DNA from 2 places in the Alteromonas sp. genome. Region 2 is predicted to be linked to the other one. Evidence: predicted binding sites of a transcription regulator. Region 2 holds the regulator's gene; the other holds the start of a gene.
What was found. The regulator MetJ, encoded in region 2, represses methionine synthesis genes. The targets are predictions, from matches to a motif close to TAGACGTCTAGACGTCTA.

Region 1: the regulator MetJ is predicted to act here: its motif matches at 5,658-5,675, upstream of metK (methionine adenosyltransferase).

Annotation. Positions count from the first base shown of each region.
Region 1 is NZ_CFHOXV010000019.1:60,355-67,958, reverse strand. It holds gene AC4PME_RS12040 (ATP-binding protein) at 1-1,066, opposite strand, end outside; gene AC4PME_RS12035 (ABC transporter substrate-binding protein) at 1,063-2,241, opposite strand; gene AC4PME_RS12030 (3'-5' exonuclease family protein) at 2,418-2,933, shown strand; gene AC4PME_RS12025 (aspartate/glutamate racemase family protein) at 2,952-3,641, shown strand; gene AC4PME_RS12020 (hypothetical protein) at 3,666-4,163, opposite strand; gene metK (methionine adenosyltransferase) at 4,356-5,501, opposite strand; gene tkt (transketolase) at 5,966-7,604, shown strand, end outside.
Region 2 is NZ_CFHOXV010000041.1:4,810-12,413, reverse strand. It holds gene AC4PME_RS17255 (SPOR domain-containing protein) at 1-304, opposite strand, end outside; gene priA (primosomal protein N') at 461-2,632, opposite strand; gene rpmE (50S ribosomal protein L31) at 2,809-3,021, shown strand; gene AC4PME_RS17240 (malic enzyme-like NAD(P)-binding protein) at 3,403-4,656, shown strand; gene AC4PME_RS17235 (MFS transporter) at 4,754-5,962, shown strand; gene metJ (met regulon transcriptional regulator MetJ) at 6,011-6,334, opposite strand; gene metF (methylenetetrahydrofolate reductase) at 6,491-7,375, shown strand.

The DNA of each region.
Region 1 (7,604 bases), on a different contig from region 2:
CCAGAATGTTCTCACCGGTTTCGTCCTGTACAACCAGGATCTCTTCCAGTGAATCCAGCACATTAGAAAATTGTCTGTTGGACAGGGAGATAGTAGATAAATTAATGATTAACTGATTAAACGCTGTCCGGATTTCGTTAAGTTCCGCAGGTTCATTTTCACTGCCGGTGCTGGTTCCCCCTTTCTTCCGGCTGGTACTGCGCTGAATATCATCGTGAAGCTGGCGCAGAGTTACTGCGCTCAGTTTTGCAGCGTGACTGGATGCGTAAACACTTACGATCACAGCAAAGGCTAGGGTGATCAAAATTGCCGGAATTAACCAGAGTACATTAGAGTAAGCTTCCAGCGCCGGCGCCTGACTGATAAGAGTCAGTCCCCGCCATTGCTCTGATTCAGACTCCCAACCGGAATAGGCTGCATGGTCAAATAGACTGCCTGGTCTGAACATCGCCGGTTTATTTGAATAAAGGATCTTCCCTTCATTGTCGAGAATTAACTGGTTTGCATCACTGTCCCGTTGATAAATTAATGCCTGCAGAGCCGGAATATGGAGTACCAGCGCACCTTCTGCTGAATCCGCGAGTAATACCGGTACCGCGATAATTGCACCGTCACCGGAAATATTATTATAAGGTTTCGATTCGTTCAGCACCGTTTCCTGCCACGCATTGGCCATCGATGCCGGCACCTGACCTTCCCAGTTGTTTGTGATGAGCGGTTCACCATTAAACTGAAACAATCCGAGACTGAAAGATCGGGCACGGGTAAAGCGCAAAGACTCAAAAAAGATGGGCAGGTAATTCTGCCGCTGCTGAATATCAATAAAACTGTTTATCAGCAGGTCGTTAGCCGCGATACCCTCCATTAACTGCTGCGTGCTGTCGAGGGTAAATGTGAGATCTGCCTTGAGGTGTGAGATATAAGTGCGCTGTTCATTCGCCACCTGCTTCTGTGCCACATAAAAAATACACAGGCACAAGATTATGCTGACAGCAATCAGTGCGACTAAAAGCCGTGGGAGTATGGTTTGCTGCAGTTGGGTATACAGCGAGGGGCGGGTACTCACCGGATATCTGAAACCGGGATAAGGTGTCCGTCTTCGTTAAACATCGCCATAAAATAATCCTCCGCCATTAATGCGTCATGCATATTTTCCGTAAACGCCGGCGCATATTGTTTCACTGCGCCTTGCAACACCGGCAAGTTCTCAAGGGCCTGACGAACAGCATCAGCTTCAACAGAGCCGGCTTTTTTCACTGCAGCAGTCAAAATATGGACCAGGTCATAGCTATGAGCAAGGCCCACAACAGCCGGAATTGCCTGTGGAGCAATATCGTCATAACGTTGGCGGTACGCTTTCAGTAAATAAGCAGAGCGGCTATTGTTCTGATATAAAAAGCTGAAAGTTTGAATGACAGACAAGTCGAGTTTAGATAGATCTGTCAGACCGACTTCCGCGACAAAATCACCACCTGCCAGACCCCAGTGAGCAATTAACGGCATTTCTGCCGCTTCCAGTTTGAGCAGAGCTTTGCTGACAACAGCTGCTTCAGGCGCATTAGAGACAAGAATAATAGCCCCGGCACCAGACTGGATAATCGCCGACATCTCATTGGTAAAATCTGTCTGGCGCCAGTTTATCCATTGTGTGCTCACGATTTTCAGGCCCTGATGTTCAGCCGCTTTAGATAATGATGTTAAATTTGAACGACCCCAGCCTGTACGCTCAAGTACCAGGGCAATTTCTTTAACTCCCCGTTCTCTGGCTGTTTTAATCAGAACTTCTCCGGCCTGCTCATCACGGATAGAGACACGAAAAACGTTATTTGGCGTGTAATGATTATCGACCAGTGATGTACCGGCGGCCCAGGGGCTCAGGAACAAGAGGTTGTTCTTATGCACTGCATCCAGTTCGGCCACAGCTACCGGTGTATGTACACCGCCAAAGATAGCCAGTAAATCCTGCCGCTTTGCCAGTTGTTCGACGTTATACACGCCGCGGGCCGGGTTTCCACGGTGATCCGTTGTGACCAGTGAGAGTTGGTGACCAAGAACGCCGCCATTGTTGTTAACTTCCGCGATGGCAATTTCCATTCCCCGGCGTATGGCGGTTCCGCCTTCCACGGCAACAGCACTGAGATCGGCATCAAGTGCCAGTACCAGCGGCGCTTTTTCCTGTGCCACGGCCAGGCTGCCGGCACCTGTCAGAGTAAGCAGAAAGATTAAGAGAAATCTGGTCATATTCAGTCACGTAAACGTAAAGGAAAACGGTTGTTTTAAAAGGGCTCGGGATAATATTAGTATTTGCATGCGATTCTGCAATTAGACAAAGGATGGTGGAATTTATCAGAATAAAAACTTGCACCTTTCAGGTTAGAGACTTAGTTTTAACGTATAACGAATAAATCAAAATTAGCGTGCAAAATCATTATCCTCCTACCATTTTGGATGTCGAAGCCAGCGGGTTCGGCAGCGACAGTTTTCCCATCGAAATCGGTGTGAAGCGTTCTGATGGTGCGCGCTTTTGTCGTCTGATAAAGCCCTATCAGCGCTGGACGCACTGGAACAGCGAGGCCGAATCTCTACACGGTATTACCCGCGATGTGCTTTCCCGATACGGCATTGACGGCAGGGAAGTGTGCATTCAGCTCAATGCCTTCATGCAAAACAGCACCGCCTATTCAGACGGCTGGGTGGTGGATTATCCCTGGCTGATCAAACTCTACGCAGAAGCCGGCATAGAAATGGACTTTAAGCTGACAGCGCTGGAATACCTGTTATCTGAAAACCAGATGCAACACTGGCATGAAGTGAAGCAGACTCTGGTCAATCAGCAGTGTGTTAAACGCCATCGTGCCAGTGTAGATGCGGAGCTCATCCAGCAAACCTTCATGACTACAGCATCCATGCCGATGCCGGCACTGGCAAGATAGTACGTACAGGGAACTTCAATGAAGCAGATTGGTATTATCGGTGGCATGAGCTGGGAATCATCGGCAATGTATTACCGCCTGATTAACAGCTATGTGAAACAACGTCTGGGCGGGCTGCACAGTGCACGCATATTACTGAACAGCGTGGATTTCGCAGAGATTAGCCAGTGGCAGCATGAAAATAACTGGGATGCACTTACCCGGGCGATGGTTCAGGCTGCAAAACAACTGGAAGCCGGCGGCGCAGACGGCGTTGCTATTGCGACTAATACGATGCACAAAGTCGCTCCTGAAGTAGAAAAGGCCCTGAACATACCCTTACTCCATATTGCTGATGCGACAGCCAGTGTGTGCGAGCGCGGGGGCATAAATAAAGCAGCCCTGACAGGCACCCGGTTCACCATGGAGCAAGCATTCTATACTGAACGGCTGCAAGGGTATGGGATCACTGTCCTGACACCGGATATGGCCGGCCGGCAGGTCATTCATGACATTATTTATAATGAACTGTGCAAAGGCGAAACACGGGCATCCTCAAAAGAGATTTATCAGCAAATCATTGAGCAAATGGCAGCAGACGGTGCGCAGGCTGTCATTCTCGGCTGCACGGAAATTGGTATGTTGATAAAGTCCGGAGATGTCAGTATTCCGGTACTGGACACCACGGAAATTCATTGCGAAAGCATTGTGGATTTTATGCTGGGGTAACGCAGGCCGTTGTCTGAGTAAGGGTCAGAAATAGTACTGCACGCCGAGCAACAATGAATTGATGTCTTTATCACTCACTTCCCTATACTGGTACTCCACTGCCATTTTCACCGAATTTAATTCTCCGATTTGCCAGCCGACGCTGGCGGCGGTGCCTGCATTGTAAGGCAGATAAAGCCAGTCAGAATAGGCGGCCTGTTGATCGTTACTGGTTTGCAGAGCTGCGAAAATGCGTTGACTGGAGTCTTTTAACAATGAGCGGCTGGCCGAGACCCTCACGGAGTCTACGGAGTGATACGTACTAATCTTGTCAACCCACTGGTCGTGATAAGGCAGCTCGCGGTTGTAGCGCACCCCAAATCGCCAGGCTGGCAGGCGCTGACTGCGAAATGAAATTTCAGACTGATAGGGGGAGGCAACGTATACCGGCTGACTTTTTTTCGTAGCAGAAAGTACACTGTCGCCTGCATGACACAGCGTACTTAATAAAGTCAGACAACTCACTAGCCAGAAGCATTTCATGGCATGGTTCCTATGTGTGTGCCTGAGTCTGCAGCTCAGTTAGGGATTGATTATCGGGCAGGCAATGCGATTTATACTTAAGTGTAGTTGGTTTGGATGATTATCCCAGTGGGAAAATGTAATTATTTTTAAAATAATTTAAATAAAAAAAGCGGCATGTTCCCACATGCCGCTTTCCTTTTATCTTTGTTTTTATACAGAGGCTTTAAGCGCTTCTGCTTTGTCAGTGGCTTCCCACGGGAATTCATCACGGCCGAAGTGACCGTAAGCAGCCGTCGGACGGTAAATCGGACGTTCCAGATCAAGCATCTTGATCAGGCCGTAAGGACGTAAGTCAAAGTGTTCACGTACCAGTGCCACCAGTGTTTTCTCATCAACCACGCCTGTACCAAACGTTTCAATACTGATAGATGTTGGCTCTGCTACACCGATAGCGTAAGACACCTGAATTTCACAACGCTTCGCCAGACCGGCTGCAACGATATTCTTCGCCACATAACGACCTGCATATGCCGCCGAGCGGTCTACTTTTGACGGATCTTTGCCGGAGAATGCACCACCACCGTGACGGGCCATACCGCCGTAGGTATCTACGATAATTTTACGGCCAGTCAGACCACAGTCACCCATTGGGCCGCCAATTACAAAACGACCAGTCGGGTTAATGTGGAATTGAGTATTTTTGGTCAGCCATTCCGAAGGCAATACAGGCTTAATCACTTCTTCCATAACGGCTTCGCGAAGTTGCTCTGTGGTGACCTTTTCATTGTGCTGAGTAGACAGAACAACAGCATCAATACCCACCGGCTTGTCGTTCTCATAAATAAAAGTCACCTGACTTTTCGCATCAGGGCGCAGGAAATCGAGCTGGCCGGATTTTCTGACTTCAGCCTGCTTTTGTACCAGGCGGTGTGCGTAGGTGATCGGTGCCGGCATTAATACGTCAGTTTCGTCACTGGCATAGCCGAACATCAGACCCTGGTCACCGGCACCCTGTTCTTCAGGGCGGGCACGGTCAACACCCTGATTAATGTCAGGAGATTGCTTACCAATCGCATTCAGCACAGCACAGGAGTCAGCATCAAAGCCTACATCTGAGTGGTTGTAACCAATTTCTTTTACCGTCTGACGGGTCAATTCTTCAATATCGACCCAGGCGGATGTGGTGATCTCACCACCTACCAGTACCATACCGGTTTTTACATACGTTTCGCAGGCAACCCGTGCTTTGGGATCCTGTTCTAATATGGCGTCAAGCACAGCATCTGAAATCTGGTCGGCAATTTTATCCGGATGTCCTTCTGAGACTGATTCCGATGTGAATAAATGTGCGGCCATAAATCCTCCGTTATTTCTGGGTTAACCAATACATCACTATCATAAGCTTAAGTGACTGGCTGGTTGGGTATATTCGTTCGCCCCCGGGTATATTCTGTCGTCCCGGACGATGAACAGCATTGTACCGGGTTCGTGTAAAAATACCATCTTTACTTCTGGACGTCTAAAAGTCTATTTGTTACGTTTCGTTGACAGTCCGGTTCGTTATTACGTGAGTAAGACGAAAAACGATTTCTGTCAGCAGAGAACCTGTTTTGCGCAACGACTATCCGAATAATTGTTATAAGTTAACTAAATTCGATAAGTGCACCCGGTATAAAACACATTGAACTGGTTATGCGCTTAGGTAAGAATAGTCGCCAGTTTGAAAATTCATAGTCGGCAGCAGGAATTCCTATCCGTTTCCGGATTAATGTCCGGGTTGTCAGTGTCAAAGTTTTAAGCAAATTATTAAAGGAGTTAGCATGCCAACTCGTCGTGAACTTGCCAACGCTATCCGCGCACTAAGCATGGATGCAGTTCAGCAAGCCAAATCAGGCCACCCGGGCGCCCCTATGGGTATGGCGGATATCGCGCAGGTTTTGTGGTGCGATTATCTTTCTCATAACCCGTCTAATCCTAACTGGGCGAACCGCGACCGTTTTGTGCTTTCAAACGGTCACGGCTCTATGCTGCTTTATTCATTGCTGCATCTTACGGGTTACGATCTGCCGTTAGAAGAGCTGAAAAATTTCCGTCAGTTACATTCTAAAACCCCTGGTCACCCTGAATATGGCTATGCGCCGGGTGTTGAAACCACCACCGGCCCGCTGGGACAAGGGATCAGCAACGCCGTAGGTATGGCGCTGGCAGAGAAAGTGCTGGCTGCACAGTTTAATCAGGACGGCCACGATATCGTCGACCATTACACCTACACGTTCCTGGGTGACGGCTGTCTGATGGAAGGTATTTCTCATGAAGTTTGCTCATTAGCCGGCACTTTAGGTCTTGGCAAGCTGGTGGCGTTCTACGATGACAACGGCATCTCTATCGACGGCGAAGTGGAAGGATGGTTCACCGACGATACTGTGAAGCGTTTCGAATCATACGGCTGGCATGTCATTGCCGGTGTTGATGGTCACAACCCTGATCAAATCCGTAAAGCGGTTGATGAAGCCCGCGCGAATACCACACAGCCTACACTTATCTGCTGCAAAACCATTATCGGTTTTGGTTCCCCTAACAAGCAGGGCAAAGAAGATTGTCACGGCGCCCCGCTGGGTGATGACGAAATTGCATTAACCCGCAAAGAACTTGGCTGGACCCACGGTGCCTTCGAAGTACCACAGGATATTTACGCTGAGTGGGATGGTAAAGAAAAGGGCAGTGCGGCAGAAGCGAGCTGGAACGAAGCGTTTGCAGCCTATGAAAAAGCGTTCCCTGAACTGGCAGCAGAATTCAGCCGCCGCGTAAACGGTGATGTTCCGGCTGACTTCGTTGAAAAAGCGGATGCTTACATTGCAAAACTGCAAGCTAATCCTGATGCCCCGGCAACCCGTAAAGCATCGCAGAATGCACTGAATGCATATGGTCCGTTACTGCCGGAATTGCTGGGCGGTTCTGCTGACCTTGCCGGTTCTAACCTGACAATCTGGTCAGGCTCAAAAGGTGTTGATGAGAAAGACGCATCCGGTAACTACATCTATTACGGTGTACGTGAGTTCGGTATGTCGGCAATGATGAACGGCATTACCCTGCACGGCGGCTTTAAAGCGTACGGCGCGACCTTCCTGATGTTTATGGAATATGCACGCAACGCAGTGCGAATGGCCGCGCTGATGAAAGCGCCGTCTATCTTTGTCTATACCCACGATTCTATTGGTCTGGGTGAAGATGGTCCTACGCACCAGCCGGTTGAGCAACTGGTGGCATTACGCTCTACGCCTAACCTTGACAACTGGCGGCCTTGTGACCAGGTTGAGTCTGCGGTTGCCTGGAAAGAAGCAATTTTACGCACCGAAGGTCCTACCACCTTAATTTTTACCCGTCAGGGTTTACCGCAGCAAGCACGCTCTGCTGAGCAGGTTGCTGACATCGCTAAAGGTGGTTATATCCTTAAGGATA
Region 2 (7,604 bases):
CTTCCACTTCGACTTCGTAGCCGGGTAAGGATTTAATGTACTCCCATTCTTCCTTAGGCAGCTCAGGCAATTCCTCTTCTTCGACAATTTGCGGTAGTGGTTCCATCGGCGAGTCAGCCGTTTCATCAACATTGTCTTTAATCGAGAACAGGAAATAAATCAGACCCAGAATAGCGATCACCACAACCACCAGACGTGCCCAAATCTTAGTCCGGTTCGTCTCCGGCGAAGGCGGCTTGCGTTTATTGTTGTTCTTTTTATTTTGTGGCGCACGACCACGAGCTACATAATCACGTTGTGCCATATCCGGCGTAATATCCCGTCAAATATTGTTTGAAAAAAAGCATCACCTGCTGGCTGATTATCACGTGATTAAATCAGCGCTTTCCGGTGAAACCGCACAGCAGTGTATCGTGAATTTTCCGAAAATGCTGCCGCTATATGCGTTAAGATGCGAATACTAACTGAAGTCAGAGGGATCAACATCCAGTGACCAGCGAACACGGCTTGCCGCCGGCATCGCTGATAATACCGGTAAGGCTTTTCTGAGTAACCCGTTGATATCATTACGCCTCGCTGACTGCAGGACCAGCATAAAACGGTAGCGCCCCTGACGCTTCTCAATCAGACAGGGAAGCGGCCCGTTTAATCTCACCGACGGACTTTGCAACATCGCCCCCGCCTGTTCAAGAAAATCCCACGCCTGTTCAGCATTAGTGGCTTCAGCCCGGATCACCGCCTGAGACTGAAAGGGCGGCATCCATGATAACTTTCTTTCTTCCAGCGCCTGGCGGGCAAAATGCCCGTAACCGTTGTGCACTAAATCCTGTAGCAACGGGTGTCCCGGATTATGCGTTTGTAACCACATTTCCCCCGGCTTCGATGCCCTGCCTGCGCGCCCCGCCAGTTGAGTAACCAGTTGCGCCAGTTTTTCACTGGCACGAAAATCAGCGCTGAATAAGGCGCCGTCGCAGTCCAGTACAACTACCAGTGTTACATGGGGAAAATGATGCCCTTTCGACAATATCTGCGTACCAATCAGCAATTGATACTTCTGCGCGTTAATGTCATCCAGAGAACGTTGCAACTTATCTTTGCCCCGCACCGAGTCGCTGTCGATACGGATTTGCTTCACGGCGGGGAACAACTTCGCCAGACCATCTTCAATCTGCTCCGTTCCCACGCCGGCAGTAATCAGTTTATTTTCACCGCAATGTTCGCACTGGCGGGGTACCGGTCTGGCGCCACCGCAATGATGGCACTGCAAACGTTGCTGGGTGCGGTGAACCGTGTAGGGCCGTTCGCACCGGCGGCAATCATAAGAATGACCACAATGATGGCAGAGCAATGCCGGTGCGTACCCCCGCCGGTTAACAAATACCAGTACCTGATTTCCCATCGACAAATGCTGGCGCATGATGCTCAGCATGCCATCGGCAATACCAAACTGCATCCGCTGGTCCCGTACATCCAGTACCTGCTGATGGGTGTTCGAAGCGCCGCCGGCCCGCCGGGTCAGTTGCAGATGACCATAGCGCTTCGCCAGAGCGTTGTTCAGTGTTTCCAGTGAAGGCGTCGCGGTACCCAGAATAAGAGGAATGTGTTCGGTGCTGGCGCGCATGACTGCGAGATCCCGGGCGTGATATCGCAGTCCGTCCTGCTGTTTGAATGAATCATCATGTTCTTCGTCCACAATGATCATGCCAGGAAATTTCATCGGCGTAAAAATCGCAGACCGGGTACCAATAATGATGCCCAGTTCACCTTCCCGCGCACGCTGCCAGACTGAAAGGCGATCTTTGTCATTCAATTGGGAATGTAATACGCCAATATCGATACCAAAGCGGTTGGCAAAACGGGTAACCGTCTGCGGAGTAAGGCCAATCTCCGGTACCAGAATCAATACCTGTTTACCTGCAGAAAGAATATCTTCAATGGCCTGCAGGTAAACTTCGGTTTTACCGCTTCCGGTGATCCCTTCCAGCAAAAAAGGCGCAAACTTGCCGGCCTGTTGCGACAACGCGCTGATGGCAACCGCCTGCTCTTTATCAGGCAACGGCTTTTTGCCGACATGAAAATAATCGAGCCACATTTTCGGTCGCAAGGGTGGCGGTTTACTTTCGCTGTACACAAAGCCTTTCTCTTCCAGTGCGCTGATGATGGCGGAAGGAAAGGTGTTTTTGAGATCGCCTTCGCGCACAGGCTCATCCGCCAGTGCCTCAAGACAAGCATACTGGCGTTTCGCCCGCTTCAGGGACGCCAGATTTTCATCAATGTTATCGCCGGCATGCCACCAGATTTCATCCACCGGATTCGCCGGTTCGCCCTTGCGCAGCAGGACAGGTAATACAGTGTGAATAACCTCACCCACCGGATGAAGATAATATTGGGATAACCAGTGACACAGTTTCAGCATCACACTGTCGAGCACCGGCCTGTCATCAATGACATGGTGAACCGGTTTGATTTTTCCGCTGTTCTCCGGCGTTTCCGCCTCTCCCAGAACAACGCCGGTTAATGTGCGGGGGCCGAAAGGCACACTGACCCTGCAGCCTGCTTCCGGCAGTGTGTCACAGGAGTAGGTAAAAGCTTGTCGTAACGGTACAGGAACCGCCACCTCAACAAAACGCATAATCTGCCTATATTTTCCGCACTTTTTTACTTATCGTTCTTGATCAAAACGGCGTCATACATTAATATGCGCCGCTCTTTACGGCAAGGCCAGTTGTGCCTTGTATTGAATATAGTTGCGTATGGTGTTCAGCTTCGGGCTGGATTGCGATACGGCCTTATATAATGAGGTAACCCATGAAAGAAGGTATTCACCCTAAATACGAAGAAATTACTGCATCTTGCTCTTGCGGTAATGTTATCAAAGTACGTTCTACTGCAGGTAAAGAACTGAACCTGGACGTATGTTCAAACTGCCACCCGTTCTACACTGGTAAGCAGCGTAACGTTGATACTGGTGGTCGTGTTGACCGCTTCAAGAAGCGTTTTGGTGCACTGGGCAAAAAATAAGTCCGGCATTGAATTGCGAAAAAAGCGCCTTTACGGCGCTTTTTTTGTGCCTTAAATCCGTTACTTAACATACTTAACCCGTGCTTGTCCCGTCACGCTTTACTCACCGGCCCGCCTCACCGTCCAGCCATATAAAATAAATTATAAATTAAAGTTAACTTATAAATTTCATCAATAGTCGGCATTGATAATTCCGTTTTGTGAAGCCGCCCTCCGGCAACTAAAGTAAGCATAAGATAGCTCCTGATCAGATATGTACTGTGAAAGGCGTTGTGTTACATTTGTCGCAAGCTGCGCTTTATAAAGAAAACAAGAGATTAGCGCAGTAACGACAAGTAGTAGTTGTGCAAAGACCAAACCCTGAGAAGGACACACAAAAGAATGTCAGATTTCAGACAACGCGCCCTGGATTACCACGAATACCCTACTCCGGGCAAAATAAAGGTAGAACTGTCGACTCCGGCTGACAGCGTAGATGATTTAGCACTGGCCTACAGCCCCGGCGTGGCCGAGCCGGTACGTGAAATTGCCGAAGATCCGGATGCAGCATACCGCTATACCGCCAAAGGTAATATGGTTGCAGTAATCAGTAATGGTACGGCCATTCTCGGATTAGGTAATCTAGGTCCGCTGGCATCAAAACCAGTGATGGAGGGTAAAGCGTTACTGTTTAAGCGTTTTGCCGGACTGGATGCCATCGATATTGAAGTTAAACACCGGACTACTGAAGAATTCATCAACACGGTTGCCAATATCGCTGATACGTTCGGCGGTATTAATCTTGAAGATATCAAAGCGCCGGAATGTTTCGAAATCGAGCAGGAACTGATCAAACGCTGCAAGATTCCGGTATTCCATGACGATCAACACGGTACCGCCATTGTAACAGCGGCCGGTATGCTCAACGCGCTGGAAATTCAGGGCAAGAACATCGAAGACGCCAAAATTGTTTGTATGGGAGCCGGTGCTGCCGCCGTTGCCTGTATGGAGCTGCTGATCAAGTGCGGCGCCCAGCGTGAACGCATTTATATGCTCGATCGTAAAGGGGTGATTCATACCCGCCGTGACGATCTCACGGAACACAAAATGTTGTTCGCCAACAACACGGACAAACGTACCCTTGACGATGTTATGGATGGTGCGGATATTTTTGTCGGTGTTTCCGGCCCTGACGTACTGCCTCCAGAAACGCTGAAACTGATGGCACCAAACCCGGTGGTATTCGCCTGCTCAAACCCTGATCCGGAAATTAAACCGGAACTGGCCCATGAGGTACGCAGTGACTTGATCATGGCCACAGGCCGTTCAGATTACCCCAACCAGGTGAACAACGTACTGTGCTTCCCGTTCATTTTCCGTGGTGCGCTGGATGTGCGTGCTTCGACCATTAATGACGAAATGAAAGTTGCTGCGGTAGAAGCTTTACGTTCAGTATCGAAAGAGCCTGTGCCTGAAGAAGTATTGAAAGCCAGTAAATCAGCATCGCTGACATTTGGTAAAGATTACATCATTCCTAAACCAATGGATCCCCGTTTGCTTCACCGTATTGCCAGTGCCGTAGCACAGGCAGCGATTGACTCAGGCGTTGCCGGTGTTGAATCCTTACCGGCAAAATACACGGGTAACAAAGACTGATTGAAGCAGACTGACTTCATTTGTTACGGGCCGGTTACACTACCGGCCCGTTTTCGTTTATCTTCCCGCTTCCCCTAATCTGACGGACAAAGATTTCATGTGGTCAAAAGCACTTATCGGGCTCATCATCGGACGAATAGCTACCACGCTTATCGGCTCAACTATGGCAGTCAGCATCGGCTGGCATTTATATGAAGCCACCGGCGAGGCCTTTGACCTGGCACTGGTAGGCATTTTTCAGATTGTGCCGGTAATCAGTTTATTCCTCGTGGCGGGCTGGGCTGCAGACAACTTTTCCCGCAAAAGTATTCTGTTAATTTCTGCCGGATTACAGTTACTGGTGGTGCTGGCCGTCGCTTTGCTGATGAATCAGCCGGAACTGAATAAATGGGCGCTGTTTTGCTCGTTATCGGTATTAGGCGCAGGGCGGGCTTTCTTCGCACCGGCCATTCAGTCTGTGTTGCCGAATATCGTCAGCACGGATCATCTGGGGCGTGCGGTGGCTGCCATAAGCTCTATCTGGAATATCGCCTTAACCGTGGGGCCTTTCCTCGCGGGTGTGTTACTGGCAGCGCTCGACCGTCAGCTCTACTGGGTGCTCATCATTTTCGGCCTGTTTACACTGGGTGGCTTTTCTTTGTTGCCTGCTCTGAACATTCATTCAGAGCGCAAACTGGCGCTCAAAGACATATTCAGCGGTGTGGAATACCTGATGCACAACAACGTTGTCCGCGGAGCGCTGTTTACTGATCTTGTGGTTATACTTTGTGGCAGTGTCATGGCCATATTACCTGTGTTTGTGAAAGACGTCTTACATGAAGGTCCGGAAACACTGGGTTTATTGCGGGCCATGCCGGCTGTGGGTGCGACGCTTATCGGTCTGACAATGGTACGACGTAAACGGGCTATTGAACGCAACGGCCCGCTGCTGTTCTGGTCACTGATCCTTTTCAGCTTTTCTATTATCGGCTTTGCCTTTTCACAAAATCTTTATGTGGCTTGCTTCGCTTTGCTGATTTATGGCGGTTCAGACATGATAAGTGTGGTGATCAGAAGCTCAGTGGTACAAATTATGACACCGGACGCTCTACGTGGCCGGGTGAGTGCAGTGAACTCCCTGTTCATCGCGTCTTCCAACGAACTCGGAGATTTCAGAAGTGGTTCGGTGACGGCAGCTGTTGGTCCGGTAGCCTGCGCGGTTGCGGGCGGAGTAATGAGCCTGGGTATTGTGCTCCTGTTCCGTTCAACTTTCCGGCCCCTGTTCGAATTGCAAAAAATCGAGCCGCCCTCAGCCAGACAAGACTAAGCTTGCCCCTGATACAAAAAAGCCAGAGTGATTCGCTCTGGCTTTACTTTATTCTTCTTCGTTGTCGGCGGTGGGGTCGATCCCCATCTCTTCCATCATTTTCCTTGCAACGGCAGGAACACGGTTAGGGTTATCTTTGCGCAAATCGTCGTCGTCAGGCAGCGGCTGCCCGGTGAAAGCATGAAGGAATGCTTCGCACAGTAACTCTGAATTCGTCGCGTGACGCAGGTTATTAATTTGTCTGCGGGTTCGCTCGTCTGTGAGCACCTTAAGCACATTAATCGGAATAGAAACAGTGACTTTCTTTACTTGCTCACTCTTTTTTCCATGCTCTGCGTAAGGGTGTATATACTTACCATTCCATTCTGCCATGTGAAATCTCGGACTGCCTGTTATTTTACTTTATAAGCGGAAATTCTAAACAATGTAGCGAAAAGGTCAATTAAGCCGTGTAAACCTCTTGACGTCCAGACATATATTAATTAGTTTAGACGTCTAAACGTCCAAAGAATTGAGTGAGTCAACAAAATGGTTTCCTATGCACAAGGTATCGACGCCTTAAACCAGTCATTGTCCGAATTGCGTGACATTGATGTCTCTTTTGAATTTTTTCCGCCTAACTCGGAAAAGATGGAACAAACGCTGTGGAAATCTGTTGAACGCCTGGCGCCTCTTAAGCCTTCTTATATGTCTGTGACCTACGGTGCAAACAGTGGTGAGCGTGACCGTACCCATGATGTTGTTAAACGCATTCAACAACAAACCGGTGTACAGGCAGCCCCTCACCTGACCTGTGTGGACGCAAGCCGTGATGAACTCAAACAAATTGCTCAGGAATACTGGGATTCGGGTATTCGCCGCATTGTTGCTCTGCGTGGCGATTTACCGAAGGGCGTAGATAAAACCGAAATGTATGCTTCTGATCTGGTGGCACTGCTGAAAGACGTAGCAGACTTTGATATTTCCGTTGCTGCCTATCCGGAAAAACATCCGGAAGCACCGAATGCCCAGTTCGACCTGCTTAACCTGAAGCGTAAAGCGGAAGCCGGGGCTTCTGAAGCAATTACTCAGTTCTTTTTTGACACCAGTGTTTACCTGCGTTTCCGTGACCGTGCTGCTGCAGCCGGTATCGATTTGGATATCGTTCCCGGGATCCTGCCGGTGACGAATTATCAGACACTGATTAAGTTTGCCGGTTTCACCAATGTTCACGTACCGGGCTGGCTGCACAAGATGTACGAAGGGCTGGATGACGATGACCAGGCAACACGTAATCTGATTGGCGCAAACATCGCCATGGAGCAAGTAAAAGTGCTGGCGAAAGAAGGGGTGAAACACTTCCACTTCTACACCCTGAACCGCTGCGAACTCAGCTACGCCATCTGCCACATGCTGGGCGTTCGCGCCGGCTAACGAGAGGCGGACGTATTACGGTATCTCCGCTGGATGCGGAGGCTAGGGGAAAAACACGCCGGAACTCCATCCCTGGAGGCTCGACTGCAGCATCCTTGCTGCAGACGGTTTTTCCCCTAGCCTCCTCCTCCTTATCGCTACGATACCTGACTATTCTCGTCAATTCGCCACTGCGCCAGAGATTACAATCTGCTGAGAAATCAACAAAACATTCCCCCCATGACTACGA